One region of the Mesorhizobium sp. WSM4849 genome, then DNA from elsewhere that is predicted to be linked to it. Evidence: predicted binding sites of a transcription regulator. Region 1 holds the regulator's gene; each other region holds the start of a gene.
What was found. Region 1 encodes LexA, which represses DNA repair genes until DNA is damaged. Its sites were predicted from a motif close to TGTTCNNNNTGTGTTCNG; they were not measured.
Positions count from the first base shown of each region.

Region 2: a site for LexA is predicted at 2,858-2,875, ahead of recA (recombinase RecA). Genes of this name have one in related genera too.
Region 3: a site for LexA is predicted at 5,145-5,162, ahead of AC0L3L_RS18340 (helicase-related protein). Genes of this name have one in related genera too.

Region 1 covers NZ_JBVVPW010000008.1:229,743-236,190, forward strand. The annotation lists gene AC0L3L_RS11440 (SurA N-terminal domain-containing protein) at 1-497, shown strand, start outside; gene trpD (anthranilate phosphoribosyltransferase) at 494-1,504, shown strand; gene trpC (indole-3-glycerol phosphate synthase TrpC) at 1,509-2,360, shown strand; gene moaC (cyclic pyranopterin monophosphate synthase MoaC) at 2,427-2,921, shown strand; gene AC0L3L_RS11460 (molybdopterin molybdotransferase MoeA) at 2,924-4,129, shown strand; gene lexA (transcriptional repressor LexA) at 4,234-4,971, shown strand; gene AC0L3L_RS11470 (ComEC/Rec2 family competence protein) at 4,965-6,448, opposite strand, start outside.
Region 2 covers NZ_JBVVPW010000009.1:95,238-101,685, forward strand. The annotation lists gene AC0L3L_RS12030 (SUF system Fe-S cluster assembly protein) at 1-249, shown strand, start outside; gene sufA (Fe-S cluster assembly scaffold SufA) at 339-719, shown strand; gene AC0L3L_RS12040 (GFA family protein) at 853-1,350, opposite strand; gene AC0L3L_RS12045 (TfoX/Sxy family protein) at 1,443-1,766, shown strand; gene AC0L3L_RS12050 (carbohydrate kinase family protein) at 1,786-2,724, opposite strand; gene recA (recombinase RecA) at 2,999-4,096, shown strand; gene alaS (alanine--tRNA ligase) at 4,346-6,448, shown strand, end outside.
Region 3 covers NZ_JBVVPW010000015.1:13,385-19,832, reverse strand. The annotation lists gene AC0L3L_RS18355 (CarD family transcriptional regulator) at 1-297, opposite strand, end outside; gene fdxA (ferredoxin FdxA) at 664-1,002, opposite strand; gene AC0L3L_RS18345 (RNA-binding S4 domain-containing protein) at 1,152-1,538, opposite strand; gene AC0L3L_RS18340 (helicase-related protein) at 1,553-4,978, opposite strand; gene AC0L3L_RS18335 (TetR/AcrR family transcriptional regulator) at 5,655-6,239, opposite strand; gene AC0L3L_RS18330 (FAD-dependent oxidoreductase) at 6,323-6,448, shown strand, end outside.

The DNA of each region.
Region 1 (6,448 bases):
AGGTGGAGTCGATCACGCCGGCCCGCGACCGCACGCTGGATGAAGTCCGCCAGAAGGTGGTGGCCGACTGGACGGCGGCGGAAACGACCAAGCGACTCACCGCAAAAGCGGGCGAACTCGAAAAGCGTCTCGATGCCGGCGCTACGCTCGATGTGATCGCGAGCGAGCTCAAGCTCGAGAAGCAGACCAAGCGCGGCGTCAAGCGCGAGGCGGACGACGTCGATTTCGGCAAGGAAGGGGCGGCTGCGATGTTCGGCGAAGGCCAAGGCGGGACCGGATTGATCCCCTCGCCCACCGGCGACGGACAGATCCTGTTCAAGATCGCCGAAGTCTTCGAGCCTGCCGGAGCCGACGCCAGCTCGGTGCCGGATGAGGCGCAGAAATCGTTCACCGCCGGCATGTCCGATGACCTGCTCGACCAGCTGGTGGCGCAGCTGCAGACGCAATATGACATTCGCATCGACCAGACCGCCGTTGCCCAAGCCCTGACCAGATGAGCGCGCTCAAGACCCATATCGCCAAGGTCGCCGCAGGCAATTCCCTTTCCTTCGAGGAAGCGCGCGAGGCCTTCGACATCATCATGTCGGGCGACGCTACGCCCGGCCAGATCGGCGGCTTCCTGATGGCGCTGCGCGTGCGCGGCGAGACGGTGAGCGAGATTTCCGGCGCCGTCGCCACCATGCGCGCCAAGATGCTGCGCGTCGACGCGCCCGCTGGCGCGATCGACATCGTCGGCACCGGCGGCGACAATTCGCACAGCGTCAACATCTCGACCGCATCCGCCTTCGTCATCGCCGCCTGCGGCGTGCCGGTGGCCAAGCACGGCAATCGCGGACTGTCCTCGCAGACCGGCGCCGCCGACGTGCTGACCGCGCTCGGCGTCAAGATCGATATCCCGCCGGAAACGATCGGCCACTGCATCCACGATGCAGGCGTCGGCTTCATGTTCGCGCCGGCGCATCATCCGGCGATGAAGCATGTCGGTCCGATCCGCGTCGAGCTCGGCACCCGCACCATCTTCAACCTGCTTGGCCCGCTCTCTAATCCGGCCAGTGTGAGCCGGCAGATGGTCGGCGTCTTCTTGCCGGAATGGATCATGCCGGTGGCCGAGACGCTGAAGGCACTGGGCGCCGACCACGCCTGGGTCGCCCATGGCGACGGTTATGACGAGATCACCACCACCGGTGAAACCCAAGTGGCCGAACTGGTCGGCGGCGAGATCCGCACCTTTACGCTGACACCGGAAGCGGTTGGGCTGAAGCGGCACACCAAGGACGAGTTGCGCGGCGGCGATGCCGCCTACAACGCCCAGGCGCTGCGCGACATGCTGGGCGGCGCTGCCGGCGCCTTTCGTGATACGGTGCTGATGAACGCCGGCGCGGGGCTGGTGGTGGCGGGCAAGGCGACGACGCTTGCCGACGGCATGGCGACGGCGGCGCAAGCCATCGACAGTGGCCGGGCGCTGAAAGTGCTCGATCGGCTGGTCGAGATTTCGAACGGATAGAGCCGTGTCTGATATCCTGCGCAAGATCGAAGCCTACAAGCGCGACGAGATCGCCGCGGCGAAGGCGCGCGTGCCGCTTGCCGAGGTCAAGGCGCGGGCGAAGGACACCGACGCAGCGCGCGGCTTTCTCTCGGCTCTTGAAGCCAGGCGCAAATCCGGCAGCTTCGCGCTGATCGCCGAGATCAAGAAGGCGAGCCCGTCCAAGGGCCTGATCCGTGCCGATTTCGATCCGCCGGCACTGGCCAGGGCCTATGCGAAAGGTGGCGCCGCCTGCCTTTCGGTGCTGACCGACGCGCCGTCCTTCCAGGGTGCGCCTGAATTCCTCACCGATGCGCGCAACGCCGTGACATTGCCCGCTTTGCGCAAGGATTTTCTGTTCGAGCCTTATCAGGTGTTCGAAGCCCGTGCGTGGGGCGCTGACGCCATCCTGATCATCATGGCGAGCGTCGATGACGCCGTGGCCAGGGAACTCGAAACGACGGCGTTCGAACTCGGCATGGACGCGCTGGTCGAAGTGCATGACGAGGCTGAGACGGAACGCGCGCTGAAACTGTCATCGCGGCTGATCGGCATCAACAACCGCAATCTCCGGACGTTCGAAACCAGCATCGAGACCTCGGAGCGGCTCGCGACGATGATGCCGGCAGACCGCCTGCTGGTCAGCGAGAGCGGTATTTTCTCGCACGAAGACTGCCGCAGGCTGCAACGGAGCGACATCGGTACGTTCCTCGTCGGCGAGAGCCTGATGCGGCAACAGGACGTGGCCACTGCGACGCGCCTGCTTTTGACGGGCAATGCGCCCGCCATTGCATCGGCCCGAAAATCGGAATCGATTTTCGGAGAGCACGATGCATAGATTCAAAGTGTTAGAGCGTGCTTTGCGCGTCCAGACGGACGCACGTCGCGCTAAGGTGACCTGACGATGACGGCCGCCCTCACCCATCTTGGCGCGAAAGGGGAAGCCAATATGGTCGATGTCGGCGACAAGGCGGAGACGACGCGCACGGCAATCGCCGAAGGTCTTGTCTCGATGCGGCCCGAAACGCTGAAGATGATTCTCGACGGCGATGCCAAGAAGGGCGACGTGCTGGGCACGGCGCGCATCGCCGGCATCATGGCGGCCAAGAGGACGCATGAGCTGATCCCGCTCTGCCATCCGCTGCTGTTGACCAAGGTATCCATTGACATCGAACCGGACGCGACGCTGCCAGGCCTGAAGGTCACGGCGCTGGCCCGCGTCACCGGTAAGACCGGCGTCGAGATGGAAGCGCTGACCGCCGTCTCGGTCGCCTGCCTGACCATCTATGACATGGCCAAGGCGGTCGACCGCGCCATGGTGATCTCGGGCATCAGGCTGGCGGAAAAGACCGGCGGCAAATCCGGCGACTACAAGGCGGATGCCAAGGGGGCAGGCTAATAATGGCACTGCTTCCGGTCGCCGAGGCGCTCGAGCGCCTGCTTGAGGATGCTGCGCCCTTGCAGGCTGAAAGCGTCGCCCTGATGGACGCCGCCGACCGCGTGCTGGCGGAGCCGCTCCTGGCGCTCCGCACCCAGCCGCCGTTCAACGCGTCCGCCATGGACGGCTATGCCGTGCGGGCCGAGGATGTCGCGTCCGTGCCCGCAAGACTTTCGGTGATCGGCATCGCGCCGGCCGGACGCGGCTTTGCCGGAACAGTCGGCCCGGCGCAGGCCGTGCGCATCTTCACCGGCGCGCCGCTTCCTGCAGGCGCGGACACCATCGTCATCCAGGAGAATGTCCGCGACCTCGGCGGCGGCAGCATCGAAGTGACCGCGTCGACGGTTGAAGGCCGCAACATCCGCCGCCTCGGGCTCGATTTCTCGAAGGGCGACGTCCTGCTGGAGAAAGGCCGCCCGCTTGATCCGGCGGCATTGTCGCTGGCGGCGTCGGCCAACCACCCGCAGGTCAGCGTGGTGAAACGGCCGTTGGTCGCCATCATCGCCACCGGCGACGAATTGCTGCCGCCGGGCAGCGACCTTGGCCCCGACCAGATCATCTCGTCCAATGCCTATGGCGTCGCCGCCGCGGCCCGCTCGGTCGGCGCCAGCGCGCTCGATCTCGGCATCGCCCCCGACCGCAAGGAGGCGATCGCCACGCTGGTGAAACAAGCGGTCGACGCAGGCGCCGACGTCATCGTCACGCTGGGCGGCGCCTCGGTCGGCGACCATGACCTGGTCCATGACGTGCTGACCGGTGAAGGCATGACGCTCGATTTCTGGAAAATCGCCATGCGGCCCGGCAAGCCGCTGATGTTCGGGCGGCTGGGCGACATCCGCTGCATCGGCCTGCCTGGCAATCCGGTGGCGAGCCTGGTCTGCACGCAGCTCTTTCTGACGCCGATGCTTGCGCGGCTCGGCGGCCGCGCCTTCCGGCAGGACATGCGTCAGGCGCGGCTCGGCGCCGCCATGCCGGCCAACGATCTCAGGCAGGACTATGTACGCGCCGTGGTGAGCGAAGAAGCCGGCACGCTGCTGGCGACCCCGTTCGGCATCCAGGATTCCTCGATGCTCAAAATGCTGGCCGACGCCAACGGGCTGATCGTGCGCGAGCCGTTCGCTCCCCCAGCCGCGACGGGCGCCGCGTGCAGCGTGCTGATGCTACGCTGAACAAAACGTCAACACATTCATTAAATTTTAAACGGTTGCGGAACACAACTGGAACAGATAGTGTTTGTTCTGGGTTTGTTTTTCTGATTCTGTTGGGGGTCGCGATGCTGACACGCAAACAACATGAACTGCTGATGTTCATCCACGAGCGGCTGAAGGAAAGCGGCATTCCGCCCTCGTTCGACGAGATGAAGGAAGCGCTCGACCTCGCCTCGAAGTCGGGGATCCATCGGCTGATCACTGCACTGGAGGAGCGCGGTTTCATTCGCCGCCTGCCCAACCGCGCCCGCGCGCTGGAGGTGCTGCGCCTGCCCGATTCGATCGCGCCCGGCCTCAATGCGGCGCGCAAATTCTCGCCAAGCGTCATTCAGGGCAGCCTTGGGCAGGGCAGCCTCGGACGACAGATCAAGCCGGCGCCTTCGCGCATGCCTGCGGCCGGCAATGACGACGACGTCGTTGCCACCATCTCCATACCGGTGATGGGCCGCATCGCTGCCGGTGTGCCGATCGACGCCATCCAGCACCAGACGCATTCGATCTCGGTACCACCGGACATGATCACCGGCGGCACGCACTACGCGCTGGAGGTCAAGGGTGACTCGATGATCGAGGCCGGCATTTTCGACGGCGACACGGTCATCATCCGCAACGCCGACACCGCCCAGCCTGGCGAGATCATCGTCGCCTTGGTCGACGACGAGGAAGCGACGCTGAAGCGGTTCCGCCGCAAAGGTGCCTCGATCGCACTGGAAGCCGCCAATCCGGCCTATGAGACGCGCATCTTCGGGCCGGACAGGGTCAAGGTGCAAGGCAAGCTCGTCGGACTGATCCGGCGTTACTGAACGGCAGGCTTTTTGGGTTTCTCGGCCCTGCGGTATGGCGGCAGGCCCCTCGCCTCGCGCGAAAATCTCCGCTGCTCATGCCAAGGCCTATAGGGCTGTCTGACGGCAAAACGGATTTCTGCGCGCGTCGTCGCAGATAGCGGATCGAAAAAGACGGCGGCACTGCCCATGCGAGCGAGCTGCCGTTTGGTGACGACGAGAACCAGCGGATTGCGGCAGGGATTATAATAGGCTGTGGCATCATCGATGACGATCAAATCCGCAAAGGCACAGGCTGGCGGTGCGGTTTTGCGGTCGTCGGCGAGCGCGATGATCGCGCCGGACTGGTGCCGGGCGAGGCACAGGCCGGCAGTGCAGTAGAAGGGCGCTCCCGGCGGCAGGTCGGCCGGGTCGACGATGTCGAACCGCACGTCTCCTTTTTCGAATGTCTCCGGCTCGACAATGGTCGCTGAAACCAGCGCATGTTTCCAGTTGTCGGTGGTGAATTCGTTCGAGCGCACCCGGTTGACGGCAAGTTCGCCGCCGCCGATCGGCAGCGCCACCAGATGCGCATCTTCCGAAATCAGCACGTCGGGGGTGCGCGTCTCGGAAATCGTCAGCAGGCCGGCGAGCGCAAAGGGAAGTGCCGCAAGCCGCAACCATGTCGTTGCCATCGTGGCGATGACTAGGGCGGCCGTCACCAGCAGAACCGACTGCAACGAGATCAGCCCGACGGCATCGACCGGCGACCGCTCGGAGATCCATCCCGATATTGCAATCATGGCCGTCAGCCCCTTGCCCATCATGTATAGGAAAGGGCCGTCGAAGCCGAACGGCATTGCCAAGGCGCTGACGACGGCCAGGAACATGACGACCGTGACGATCGGCATGACGGCCAGATTGGCGAACAGGCTGAGCGGCGAGACGCGCTGGAAGTGCCAGATGGCGAAGAGTGCGGTGGCGCTGCCGGCAATGATGGAGGTCATTGCGATGGTACCTGTCCCAGCGGCAAGTTTTCGCGTGACGAAAGCGATCGTTGACCGTCGCTGTGGCGGCGCGGTGGCCTTGTCGGCACGATAGTCGGACCAGCCGGCATAGGCGCCCACGAGAGCAGCGGTCGCGGCGAAGGACATCTGGAAGCTTGGGCCGACCACCTCGTGCGGCGACACGACGATGACGGCGATGGCCGAAATCGCCAGATTGCGCAAGGTGAGTGCCGCCCGGTCGAACAGCACGGCGACAAGCATTACCGCCAGCATGATAAAGCTGCGTTCAGCCGCGACCACGATACCGGAAAAAATCAGATAGGCAGCGATGGAAACGAGTGCGGCAGCAGCCGCATATTTTTTGACCGGCCGGCGCGACGAAAAATCGGGAACCAGCGCAAAGGCGCCGCGCAGCAATCCCATGATGGTGCCGGCGACAAGCGCCATGTGCAGGCCGGAAATCGAGATGATGTGGTAGATGCCGGTGCGCCGCATCGATTCGTTTATCTCTT
Region 2 (6,448 bases), on a different contig from region 1:
ATCCCGGCCGACATCTACGAGCTTGGCCTAATTTACAAGATCGACATCGAGGACGACCGCTCGGTCAAGATCGACATGACGCTGACCGCGCCCGGCTGCCCGGTGGCCGGCGAAATGCCCGGCTGGGTGGAAAACGCCGTCGGCGCCGTCGAAGGCGTGTCCGGCGTCGAGGTCAACATGACGTTCGATCCGCCCTGGTCGCCCGACCGCATGTCGGAAGAGGCTCAGGTGGCGGTTGGCTGGTATTAATGGGCGCACTTGCGCCAGGCAGAGAATTTCACCATTTTAGGTGAGGAATCATTCGGCAGGCCTTGAACCTGCACGTAATGGAGAAAAAAATGGGACGCTTCGCCGTCATCACGATGACCGAAAAGGCTGCCGACCGGGTACGCGAGATCGTCGCGACTCGTGAGAATGCGCACGGCATTCGCCTTGGCATCAAGAAGGGCGGCTGCGCCGGCATGGAATATACGGTCGACCTGGTGACCGAGCCCAACACCAAGGACGATCATATCGAGCGCGACGGCGCTCATGTCTATGTCGCACCTGAGGCAGCGCTTTTCCTGTTCGGCACCGAGATGGATTTCGAGCAGACGACGCTGCGCACCGGCTTCACCTTCCGCAACCCGAACCAGAGCTCGGCCTGCGGCTGCGGCGAATCGGTCGAACTGAAGCCGGCCGATCTGAAGGCGCTGGCCGAGGCGCGCGCTTCGGCCTGATCTTCCCTTCTCCCTGTTTACGGGGAGAAGGTGGCCCGAAGGGCCGGATGAGGGGCAGAGCCGGCCTCGGTGATGTTTGCGCCGCCCCTCATCTGCCTGCCGGCATCTTCTCCCCGTAAACGGGGAGAAGGACCTAATCCACCCACATTCCCGTCCGCTTGTGCCAGTCTGCGATCGATTCCTCGGGATAGACATCGAACACCTTGTCGCGCTTGCCGATTTCGGGCACGACCCAGTTCGCCTTGTATTTCAGCATGAGGTGCACCTTTTCAGGTGGTTTCGGCAGGTCTGTGTCGATCGCCGAGGCGAAGGGATGGACCAGCTCCGGCCAGGTCGGATCGTAGAGCCACAGTGCCGATCCGCATTTCCTGCAGAAATTCCGCTCGCCTGACGAGATCTCGCATTGCGGATGCTCGTCGTCCTCGATCTCGGCCTGATAGATGCCGAGATTGCGCTTGCCCTTGATTTTGAGCGTCTCGTAATCGGCGCCGAGATTGATGGCAAAGCCACCGCCGCCCTGCTGCTTGCGGCAGATCGAGCAGTAGCAGAGCATGAACGGCACCGGCGTGTGGCTTTCCACCTCGAAGCGGACAGCATTGCACCGGCAGGACCCTTTGAGCAGAAGCGGCATGAAAAAAACTCCGACGAAGTTGGCTTTCAACTTGTCAGGATGGTGCCGGTTGCGGCGATGACAAGGGGAAATCCGGATGACATGATCGCGGCATGGACAATGAACGCATTGCCGAACTTTTCGAAGGCCTCGGCCCGGTCAGCATTCGCAAGATGTTCGGTGGCAAGGGCATCTATTTTGACGGCGTTATCGTCGCCATCGTGGTGCGTGGCGAATTGATGCTGAAGGCCGACGCGGAAAGCGCGCCCGAATTCGAGGCGGCCGGCTGTCGGCAATGGACCTATACGGGGTCGCGGCACGGCAAGCTGGTGTCGATGCCGTACTGGAGCCTTCCCGACAGCGCGTTCGACGATCCGGATGAGATGGCGGTCTGGGCACGCCGGGCCTATGAAGCGGGGCTGCGTGCCGGCAAATAGGCTGCCTCTCCACTGGTCATCAGCTCATGCCAATTTTCTGCGGCTCGGGCACAAGGGCCAGCGCGTCGGCAAAGTCTGCCGCCGTTAAGACCGGCACAAGCCCGGCACTTTCGATCGCGAGCATTGCCGCGGCAACGCCGTCGCGCAGCGCCGCGCGCAGCGTCAGGCCGCGCAGCAGGGCGGCGACCGTTGCGCCCGCCAGCGCATCGGCGCCGCCGTCCGCGACTTTTTTCGGCGGCAGGATCGAGAATGCGCCGGCTTCGTCGAAACCCAGCACCGGACCGTCATCCGCCGTCACCACGCTGCCTTTGAGGCCCGCGCGCCTCAGGCAGTCGATGATATCTCGCTCCGCCGTGTCGATACCGATATCGGCGAGTGCAATGGCCTCGCGCCGGTCCATGAAGACCATCGCCAGGCTGCCAAGCACCGGCGCGAGCCGCACCGCCTTGTCTGGTGAGACGGCGAGGCCGAAGACCGGCTTGCCGGCGGCAAGCGCCACCAGCCGCTCCAGTGCCGTCGACGGCAGGTTGGCGTCGCACAGGACCGCATCGGCGGTGCTGATCGCCTCGCGCACCTTGGCACGGCGGATCTGCTTGGGAAGCGCCAGGTCGTAGAGCGCCATGTCGGCAAGGCCGACGATCAGTGCGCCGTCGCCGTCAATCAGCACCGTGTTGCTCGGCGTCGTGCGATCGAGGAACACCACGGACAGGTCGGCAATGCCGGCCGCAGTGATGGCGCGCGAGACCGTATCGGCCAGAACATCACCGCCGCGCACCGAAAGCAGCGAACCGGAGACGCCGCGGCGCACGGCGCTGCGCAGCGCATTGAAGACGGCACCGCCGACAGCCTCGCGCATCGTGCCGGGATTCGACGCCGCCGGCACGAAAGTGCCCGAAACCTGGCCGCGCCGATCTATATAGGCGCCGCCTACGGCCAGGATTGTCGGCGACTTCATCATGCCGGCGAGATGACCTTTGCTGTTGCCGGGCGGAGACTAGGTCGTCCGGCGGAACCGGGCAACCGGAGGCGCGATTCGGGAGATGCCAGCACGATCCCACGGAGGAAGCGGGAACCATCTTGGGGTGAAAACACGAAACAAAAAAAGAACAAATACAGATATCCTTTGTTGTTCAATCGCTTGTCTCCCCTTGCCAGATGAGAACAAAAAAGGTACAAATTAATAAGGATTACGGATTGTCCGGCCTTCATTGACGACCAAGGGGTGATGTATCATGGCTCAGAATTCTTTGCGGCTTGTAGAGGACAAAGCAGTGGACAAATCAAAGGCTCTGGATGCGGCGCTGTCGCAAATCGAGCGTGCCTTCGGCAAGGGCTCGATCATGCGGCTCGGCGCAAACGAGCAGGTCGTCGAGATCGAAACGGTGCCGACCGGTTCGCTTGGCCTCGACATCGCGCTTGGCGTCGGCGGCCTGCCGCGCGGCCGCATCGTCGAGATCTACGGGCCGGAAAGCTCGGGCAAGACGACGCTGGCGCTGCACACGGTGGCGGAGGCCCAGAAGAAGGGCGGCATCTGCGCCTTCGTCGATGCTGAGCATGCGCTCGACCCGGTCTATGCCCGCAAGCTCGGCGTCGATCTCGAAAACCTGCTGATTTCGCAGCCCGACACTGGCGAGCAGGCGCTGGAGATCTGCGACACGCTGGTGCGTTCCGGCGCCATCGACGTGCTGGTGGTCGATTCGGTCGCGGCGCTGACGCCGCGCGCCGAAATCGAGGGCGAAATGGGCGATTCGCTGCCGGGCCTGCAGGCCCGCCTGATGAGCCAGGCGCTGCGCAAGCTGACCGCCTCGATCTCGCGCTCCAACACCATGGTCATCTTCATCAACCAGATCCGCATGAAGATCGGTGTCATGTTCGGTTCGCCCGAGACCACGACCGGCGGCAACGCGCTGAAATTCTATGCTTCGGTGCGCCTCGACATTCGCCGTATCGGCTCGGTCAAGGACCGCGACGAGGTCGTCGGCAACCAGACCCGCGTCAAGGTGGTCAAGAACAAGCTGGCACCGCCCTTCAAGGTGGTCGAATTCGACATCATGTATGGCGAGGGCGTCTCCAAGACCGGCGAGTTGGTCGACCTCGGCGTCAAGGCCGGCGTGGTCGAGAAGTCGGGCGCCTGGTTCTCCTACAATTCGCAGCGTCTCGGCCAGGGCCGCGAGAATGCAAAACTGTTCCTGCGCGACAATCCCGACACGGCGCGCGAAATCGAGCTGGCACTGAGGCAGAATGCCGGACTTATCGCCGAGAAATTCCTCGAGAATGGTGGTTCCGAAGGCGGAGACGACGGTTTCGAGGACGAAGCGGGCGCGATGTAGGATGCAGGCTGTGCCAGCCAGAATATCCGTTTGAGTTCACGTATCCCGAATTGTGTATCGATGTGTTCATGCCGCCGGCCTTGGGCCGGCGGTTTGCGTTTTTGGCGGTGGCTCTGGCCATTCAGAACAGCCGGCCAAGGCTACGATTTGGAGCAATTCCGTGTTTCTGGACAGGGTGCGGTGCGACCGCTAAAAGGCCATGTCTGTTTTCCGCCGGCAATCGGCGGTTCTCTCGAAAAGGCAGTATTCATGAGTGGCGTCAACGAGATCAGGTCGGCATTTCTCGACTATTTCCGCAAAGAAGGTCACGAGGTCGTGGCGTCGAGCCCCCTGGTGCCGCGCAACGACCCAACGCTGATGTTCACCAACGCCGGCATGGTGCAGTTCAAGAACGTCTTCACCGGGTTTGAAACCCGTCCCTATTCGCGCGCCACGACCTCGCAGAAATGCGTGCGCGCCGGCGGCAAGCACAACGATCTCGACAATGTCGGCTACACTGCCCGTCACCACACCTTCTTCGAGATGCTCGGCAATTTCTCCTTCGGCGATTATTTCAAGGAGCGCGCCATCGAGCTCGCCTGGAACCTGATCACCCGCGAGTTCGGCATCGCCAAGGATAGGCTTCTGGTGACCGTCTACCATACCGACGACGCGGCCGCGGGCTTCTGGAAGAAGATCGCCGGGCTGCCGGAGGACAGGATCATCCGCATCGCCACCAGCGACAATTTCTGGGCGATGGGCGATACCGGTCCCTGCGGTCCGTGCTCGGAAATCTTCTACGACCATGGCGCCGACATTCCGGGCGGCCCGCCCGGCAGCCCGGATGAGGACGGCGACCGTTTCATCGAGATCTGGAACCTCGTCTTCATGCAGTTCGAGCAGGTGACGAAGGCGGAGCGGATCGAACTGCCGCGCCCGTCGATCGATACCGGCATGGGTTTGGAGCGCATCGCCGCCGTCCTGCAGGGCGAGCACGACAATTACGACATCGACCTGTTCAAGGCGCTGATCCGAGCCTCGGAAGAGGCGACCGGCGTCAAGGCGGAAGGCAAGAACCGGGCGAGCCACCGCGTCATTGCCGATCATCTGCGCGCCTCGAGCTTCCTCATCGCTGACGGGGTGCTGCCGTCGAACGAGGGCCGCGGCTACGTACTGCGTCGCATCATGCGCCGCGCCATGCGTCATGCGCAGCTTTTGGGCGCCGGTGATCCGTTGATGTGGCGGCTGGTGCCGGCGCTGGTGCGCGAGATGGGCCAGGCCTATCCCGAACTGGTGCGCGGCCAGCCGCTGATCACTGAGACGCTGAAGCTCGAGGAAACGCGCTTCCGCAAGACGCTGGCGCGCGGCCTCGGCCTGCTTGCCGATGCAACCGAGACGCTGGGCAGCGGCGACCGGCTCGACGGCGAGACGGCGTTCAAGCTCTACGACACCTACGGCTTCCCGCTCGATCTCACCCAGGACGCCCTGCGCCCGCGCGGCGTTTCGGTCGATCTCGACGGCTTCAATGCTGCGATGGAGCGGCAGAAGGCCGAGGCGCGCAAGAGCTGGGCCGGCTCTGGCGACGCGGCCACCGAGACCGTCTGGTTCGCGGTGCGCGAGAAGGCGGGCGCGACCGAGTTTCTGGGCTACGACACCGAGCAAGCGGAAGGCATCGTTCAGGCGCTGGTCAGGAATGGCGTTGCGGTGGAGAGCGCCGTTGCCGGCGAAACTGTCGGCGTCGTCGTCAACCAGACGCCGTTCTATGGCGAGTCCGGCGGCCAGATGGGCGACACCGGCGTGATTTCGGGCGAAGGTTTTGTCATCGAGGTGACCGACACGCAGAAGAAGGGCGACGGCCTGTTCGTGCATTTTGGCAAGGTTACCAATGGCGCCGTCAAGACGGATGAAGCGGTCGAGGTAAAGGTCGACCATATCAGGCGCACGCGGCTGCGCTCCAACCATTCGGCGACCCACCTTGTCCACGAGGCGCTGCGCGAGGTGCTCGGCACCCATGTCGCGCAAAAGGGCTCACTGGTCGCGCCGGAACGGCTGCGCTTCGACTTTTCCCATCCGAAGCCGATCTCGGCCGAGGAACTGGAACGCGTCGAGGCGATGGCCAACGAGATCGTCATGCAGAACAGCCCGGTGACGACGCGGCTGATGAGCGTCGACGACGCGATCGCCGAGGGCGCCATGGCGCTGTTCGGCGAGAAATATGGCGACGAGGTCCGCGTCGTTTCGATGGGCACCGGGGTCACCGGCGACAAGGCCGGCAAGCCCTATTCGGTCGAACTGTGCGGCGGCACCCATGTCGGCGCCACCGGCGATATCGGCCTGGTCCGGCTGGTCTCGGAAGGCGCTGTCGCCGCCGGC
Region 3 (6,448 bases), on a different contig from region 1:
CCACATGGTGCGCTTGACGCGGGCGCGGCCCTGCACGACCTTCAGCGCGCGATCGACATAATCCTCTTCCGACAGCTTGCGCATGCCGATGGAGGTCGCCTTGGCAACCGGCACTTTCAGACGCATCTTGTCCTTCTGGAAGTCGATGACGAACAGTTCCAGCTTGTGGCCCGCAACTTCCTGCTCGTCGATCGAGACGATCTGGCCGACGCCGTGCGCCGGATAGACGATGTACTCGCCGGTCTTAAAACCGTGACGCGCTGCGCTGGACTTCTTCTGCGGGGTGATTGTTGCCATTACGCCATGAACTCCTTGGTGTGGTACCGGCATTCTGCCGGCCGAACTCGCGCGATCGGGTAACCGATCGTTAGCCGCACAACTACGAACCCACCGGAAAAGCCGAGGCCGGCAAACCGCATAATTGCGACCGCCTGCCCCAGATCACTCTGGTCCGGATTGAGAAATTCACCTTTCAGTGATTTGGGGCGTTTGCGCCATAAATCGACGTTGTGTCACCGGCATGTTTGGTTGATGTAGCACAAAAAGTCGGAAGAATCAAGGTTTTGCTGCACGCGCGAAGGCCATGTGCCATCGCCGCCTGCCAAGGCAGTTAATGTACCATGCCTTTTAGGCGGCGTTATGCTGGCTGAAACAGCGGTCTTGTCAGTCGCCCTCGCCGGGCTCGGGGGAGAAATATTTCTCAAACTTGCCGGCCTCGCCATCGAAGGATTTGGCGTCGGCCGGAGGCTCCTTCTTGGCGGTGATGTTGGGCCATTTATCAGCGTATTCGGTGTTGATCTGCAGCCATTTGTCGAGACCCGGCTCGGTGTCGGGCTTGATCGCGTCTGCCGGGCATTCCGGTTCGCAGACGCCGCAGTCGATGCATTCGTCGGGATGGATGACGAGCATGTTCTCGCCTTCGTAGAAGCAGTCGACCGGGCAGACCTCGATGCAGTCCATGTATTTGCATTTTATGCAATTGTCGGTCACGACATAGGTCATCGGTCGGCTCCCGGACGTCCCGTTTTTGTTAGGCTTTTTTGGTGAGGTAACGTCTTTACCCGCCGCTTGCAAGGGCAGCCATTGCGCGCGATACCGGTGTTTCCGGAATGGAATTCCAGAGGGGCGATGCGGCGAAGCCCGGTTATGCGTCAGTCGTCGCCTAACAACCGGTCGGTCTCCCGGCGTTCCTTCTTGGTCGGGCGGCCGCTGCCGGCATCGCGCAGCGCGGGAATCGCATCGGCAACGGCCTCGCCCTTCGGCGCGGGCGGCGGCGACATATCCTCGTAGAGCATGCGCGCTTCTTCGGCAGGGCCGCGCCGGCTTCCCGTGCGGAGCACCTTCCAGACGAAGATGCGCCGCTCGAGAGTGATGGTCAGGACGTCGCCGGCCCGGACCAGATCGGAGGCCTGCGCTGCTTTGTCGCGATTGATGCGGACGCGTCCGGCCACCACCAGCTTCGCTGCCAGCGAGCGCGATTTCACCGCACGCGAAAAGAACAGCCATTTATCGATGCGCTGGCGGCCTTCGGCGACCATCGGAGCGAGCGAACTTACTTCTTCAGCTGGTCGCGCAACGCGGCGAGCTTGGCGAATGGAGAATCCGGGTCGAAGCGCACGGGACGCTCCTCGCGAGGCTTAGGCTGGAACGCGGGCTTTCCACCTGGTGCGCCACCCTTGCCGTCCTGCCTGCCGCCCTTCCAGTCCGGCCGGCTTTCGCGACGATCGGGACGCTCGCCCTGCGGCTTGCCGTCGCGCCGTTCCCCTGCCTCACCCTGAGGCTTGGGCTTGAACTTGCTGCGGTCGAAGCGCGGCTTGCCGGCGCCGTCGCCGTCGCGGCGTCCTTGATGGGGGGGCCGGCTGCCTGGAGCGCCGGCCGGTTGTCCGCCGGTGGCATCTGCCGGTGCGTCGCCACGGCCATCGCGGGCGGCTTGCCCGTTGCGCGGGCGATTGTCCCTGTCACGGGGCCGGCTGTCGTGGTGGCGGTGGCGCGGACGCTGGTCGAAGCGGCCCTGCCGCCACAACAGGATGGGTTTTGGTTCTTCGGCCTCTTTCTCGGCCTCTGGAGCAGCCTCGCCGGTGGCGGCTGCCGCCGCCGCGGCAGGTTCGGCCGACACTGCGCCCGTCGCAGGCGAGGCTTCGGGAGCCGGCTCTGCAGGTGCGACCGCAATCTCGGTGGCTTCGGGTTCTGCCTCTGGCTGAGCCGCGGGTACCGCAGGCATTTCAGCTGCGGCTTCGGCTGCAGGCAGTTCCTCTTGCGTGAACTCAGCCGGCGCTTCCAGCTGAGCTTCTGCGACAGGCTCCGCTTCGGTGGTGGTTTCCGCGGGCGCTTCGGCTGTGGTCTCTGCCACTGCATCCGGCTCCGAACTCTCGGCCGGCGCCTCGGCGGCTGCGTCCGCAACCGCGGCGTCCGCTGCCTTGGCCTGCTCGGCTCGCGCAGCTTCTTCCGCCTCCTGCTTGGCCGCGGCGGCTTCACGCGCGGCATTGTTCTGTGCCTCGAGCCGCGCCCTCACCTCGACTGCCGGCTTCGGCTCCGCTCGGTAGCCGAGGCCTTTCAAAATCTCTTCCATGTCGTCGGCCGTAGCGCCGAGGATCGACATCATCGGCGGCGTCACCATGAAAGACTGACCGTCATAGGCGCCGTCGGGCCGCTGACCGAGGCCCGGCTTCCAGTTGGTTGCGGGCCGGATCAGGTCGGCCAACCGTTCAAGGATGTCGACGCGCACCGCGCGACGGCCGAGATTGCGGTAGCCGGCCAGTTTGTAGAAGGCCTTGTCGAACGTGGGATCGATGACCACCGAGGTGCGGCCGGAGGCCAGCGCGTGGACCACATCGCCAAAGCCGGGCTTGTCCTTGCCGTCGTTCTGCAGCGCCCACAACAGCGTCACCAGTCCGGCCGGGGCCGGCTTGATCAGCGCGGGCGCGAAGACGTGGTAGGCGCCGAAGCGCACGCCGAGCCGGCGAAGGGCGGCGCGGCCTTCCTGGTCGAGCGACTTCATCTCCTGGGCGATGTCGCGGCGGTTGATGAGGCCGAAATGCTCGACGAGCTGGAAGGCAATGCCGCGGCCGATGCCGGTGATCTGCTCGGCGTTCTTGAGGTCGACCAGCGGCTTCAGCAAGGACTCGATCTGGAAATTGACGAAGCGCTCGGCGCGCGCCGCGACCTTGTCGCGGGCTGGTCCGGTGAGCTGCTCGTCGGCCAGCAGCACAAGGCGCGGCTTCAACGGCTCGTCGCCTGCGACCAGCGTGCCGATCGGCGCGCCGATCCAGCGCAGCGTGCCGTCGGAGCCGAGCGCGATGTCGCCATTGGCCGAGGCGCCGAAGCGTTCGGCCCGCGCCTCGAATTCGGCTGCAAGCGCCTTCTGGGCTGCTGTGCGCACTGCCTTGGCGTCCTCGCCGCCGGCGCTCTGGTCGGCGGTGAAGCGGAACCCTTGCAACTCGCCGACATGATGGCCTTCGACGAGGACAGTTCCGGTTGGGCTAATTTCGGCTTCAGGCATGGTATTTTCTCTAAGGCGCCGCATGAGGACGGAAGTCCTGCGGTCTACGAAGCGTTTCGTCAACCGCTCATGCAGCGCATCCGACAATCTGTCTTCGATTTCGCGCGTCTTTTCCTGCCAGTGTGCCTGATCGGCCAGCCAGCCGGGCCGGTTGGAGACGAATGTCCAGGTGCGGATCTGGGCGATCCGGTGCGACAGCGTGTCGATGTCGCCCTCGGTGGTGTCGGCACGGCGCACCTGCTCGGCCATGTAATTCTCGTCGACATGGCCATGCCTGGCAAGGTCCATGTAGATCGAGGCGATCAGGTCGGCATGCTGGGCAGGCGCGATCTTCCTGTAGTCGGGAAGGGCGCAGGCCTCCCACAACAGCGCCACGCGCTTGGCGTTGGTGGCCAAGGCCCGGATATCCTCGTCGCGGGACAAATGCTCGAGCGCCTGCGCATCCACAGCCGGTAGCGCACGCGTCAGGCCTTCGACCGGCGCGTTGGTCTCGGTGGAGCGCTTCAGCGCATCGAGGCTGGCGAAATCGAAATGCGCGGTGCGCCATTGCAGCACTTTCACCGGGTCGAACTCATGCCCTTCGATCTTCTTGACCAGATCTTCGTCGAGCGGATCGACCTGGCCGGTGACGCCGAAAGTGCCGTCGCGCAAGTGCCGGCCGGCGCGGCCGGCGATCTGGCCGAGCTCGGCCGCCGTCAGGTTGCGATACTGGTAGCCATCGAATTTACGGTTTTGAGCGAAGGCGACATGATCGAGATCGAGGTTCAGGCCCATGCCGATCGCATCGGTGGCGACCAGGTAATCGACATCACCCGATTGGAACAGCTCCACCTGCGCGTTGCGAGTGCGGGGTGATAGCGCGCCGAGCACGACGGCCGCACCCCCTTGCTGGCGGCGGATCAGTTCGGCAATCGCATAGACCTCGTCGGCGGAAAAGGCGACGATCGCCGTGCGTCGCGGCAGGCGGGTCAGCTTCTTCGAGCCGGCATAGGCGAGATGCGACAGCCGTGGCCGGGTCACCACCGACACGCCCTTCAGCAGACGCTGGAGGATGCCGTGCATGGTGGCTGCGCCGAGCAGCAATGTCTCCTGGCGGCCGCGCAGATGCAGGATACGGTCGGTGAAGATGTGGCCGCGCTCGAGATCGCCGGCCAGCTGCACCTCGTCGATGGCGACGAAGGCGGCGTTGGTCTCGCGCGGCATGGCTTCGACGGTACAGACCGAATATCTGGCACCGTCGGGCTGGATCTTCTCCTCGCCGGTGATGAGCGCCACCTTGTGAGCGCCGACCTTCTCGCAGACGCGTGAATAAACCTCGCGGGCGAGCAACCTGAGCGGCAGGCCGATGATGCCGCTTTCATGCGCCACCATGCGCTCGATGGCGAGATGGGTCTTACCGGTGTTGGTCGGCCCGAGCACGGCAGTCACGTCGCGGCCCGAGAGGATCAGCGGCTCAATATGTTTCGGCGGGATGTTCATCGACCTGGAAATCAGGCTCTCTTCTTCGCGTTGTCGGGAGCGCGCCCCGTGGCGGCGCGTGTGACAGCCGACACATAGGGATTTCGAGTGCGAAGCGAAAGCGGAATGTTCCGACTGCAGCTCGAAGGCTCTCGTCTGGTGTTGTCAACCGGTCCTGATTAACAGTTGGAACGAGTCTGGAACGAATCAGCTACGAATCGCTGACTCTTGCTGATTCAGGTTTTGTTCACGGCTACATCTGGACTTTTTGCCGACGAGTCTCACCACATGCTGAATCGCCGAACTGGCCCGATTCATGCAGGGCGGACGTCCTCCTTAACAGTTGCCGGTAAACGATCGGCGCAGGCCGGCGGGCATCACCCAACATTATGAAATTATTGATCTTTCCTAACGCGCCTTTACGGTTTGAGGGATGTTTTCAGCCTTTGTCGTTAACCTTCCGGTCAAAGCCGGAACGAAACGGCGACGAATCAGCGCTGGCGGGTGTTTCCCGGTTTGTTCACCCCAATATGTTGTGTCGTGAACAGGTTTTCCACCTGTTATCCACAGGCGAGGAACAGGGTTTTGCACAGGCTGTGCGGCCGCCGTTAACTTTTGCGTGCCGCTTCGGCACAAATCGGTGTCAACGTCCGTCGGTCGGCGCAGTCGCGCACGAGGACCAGACCAGACTCCAGGTTCAAGAAACGTCCTCTCCCACGGCATAGCGCTGCAAGGTAGGGCCGACGTTCTGAATGATTTCATCGTGGGACAGGGCGACGACGGGCGGAAGCCGCAGCAGGTATCGGCACATCGCCAAACCCAGCAACTGGCTCGAAACGAGCCCGGCACGTCGACCCGCGTCGGCGGGATCAGCGACCGCCGCAACCACCGGCCTGACCTGGTTGCCAAATACGTCACGCAGCTTTTCGGCGGCGAATTCGTTCGACGTCGCCGAACGCAGCAGAATTGCCATGCCAGGACCGCTGGCCGCGCCCTCCCAGATTTCGAGAAAACGCCTGATCAGCGTTTCACCGATGGTGTTTCGGTCGATCACCCGAAGTGCCGGCAATTGCAGGTCGACGACCGCCGCCCTGGCGAACAGCTCGTCCTTGCTGCGGAAATAGCGGATCACCATGGCCGGATCGATCGAGGCATGCGCCGCGACGTCGCGGATGGAGGCGCCGTCATAGCCGCGCTCGGCGAACAGGAGCCTCGCGGCCTCGAGGATTTGGGCGCGCGTGCGGTCCGACTTGCTGGGTTTCTTCGGCTGATTCTCGGTCATGAAAATTCATATGCCAACGGCCGTTGACAAATGCAATAGCTTCGACTAGAAAGTCAACGATCGTTGACAAATGGAGAGAAAAAATGTTGCCCGATACAACGGAAGTCCTGATCATTGGCGCCGGCCCGACCGGCATGGCGCTGTCCATCGTGCTGCACCAGGCCGGTGTCGATCATGTTCTGATCGACAGGCTGGCGCAGGGCCTTCAG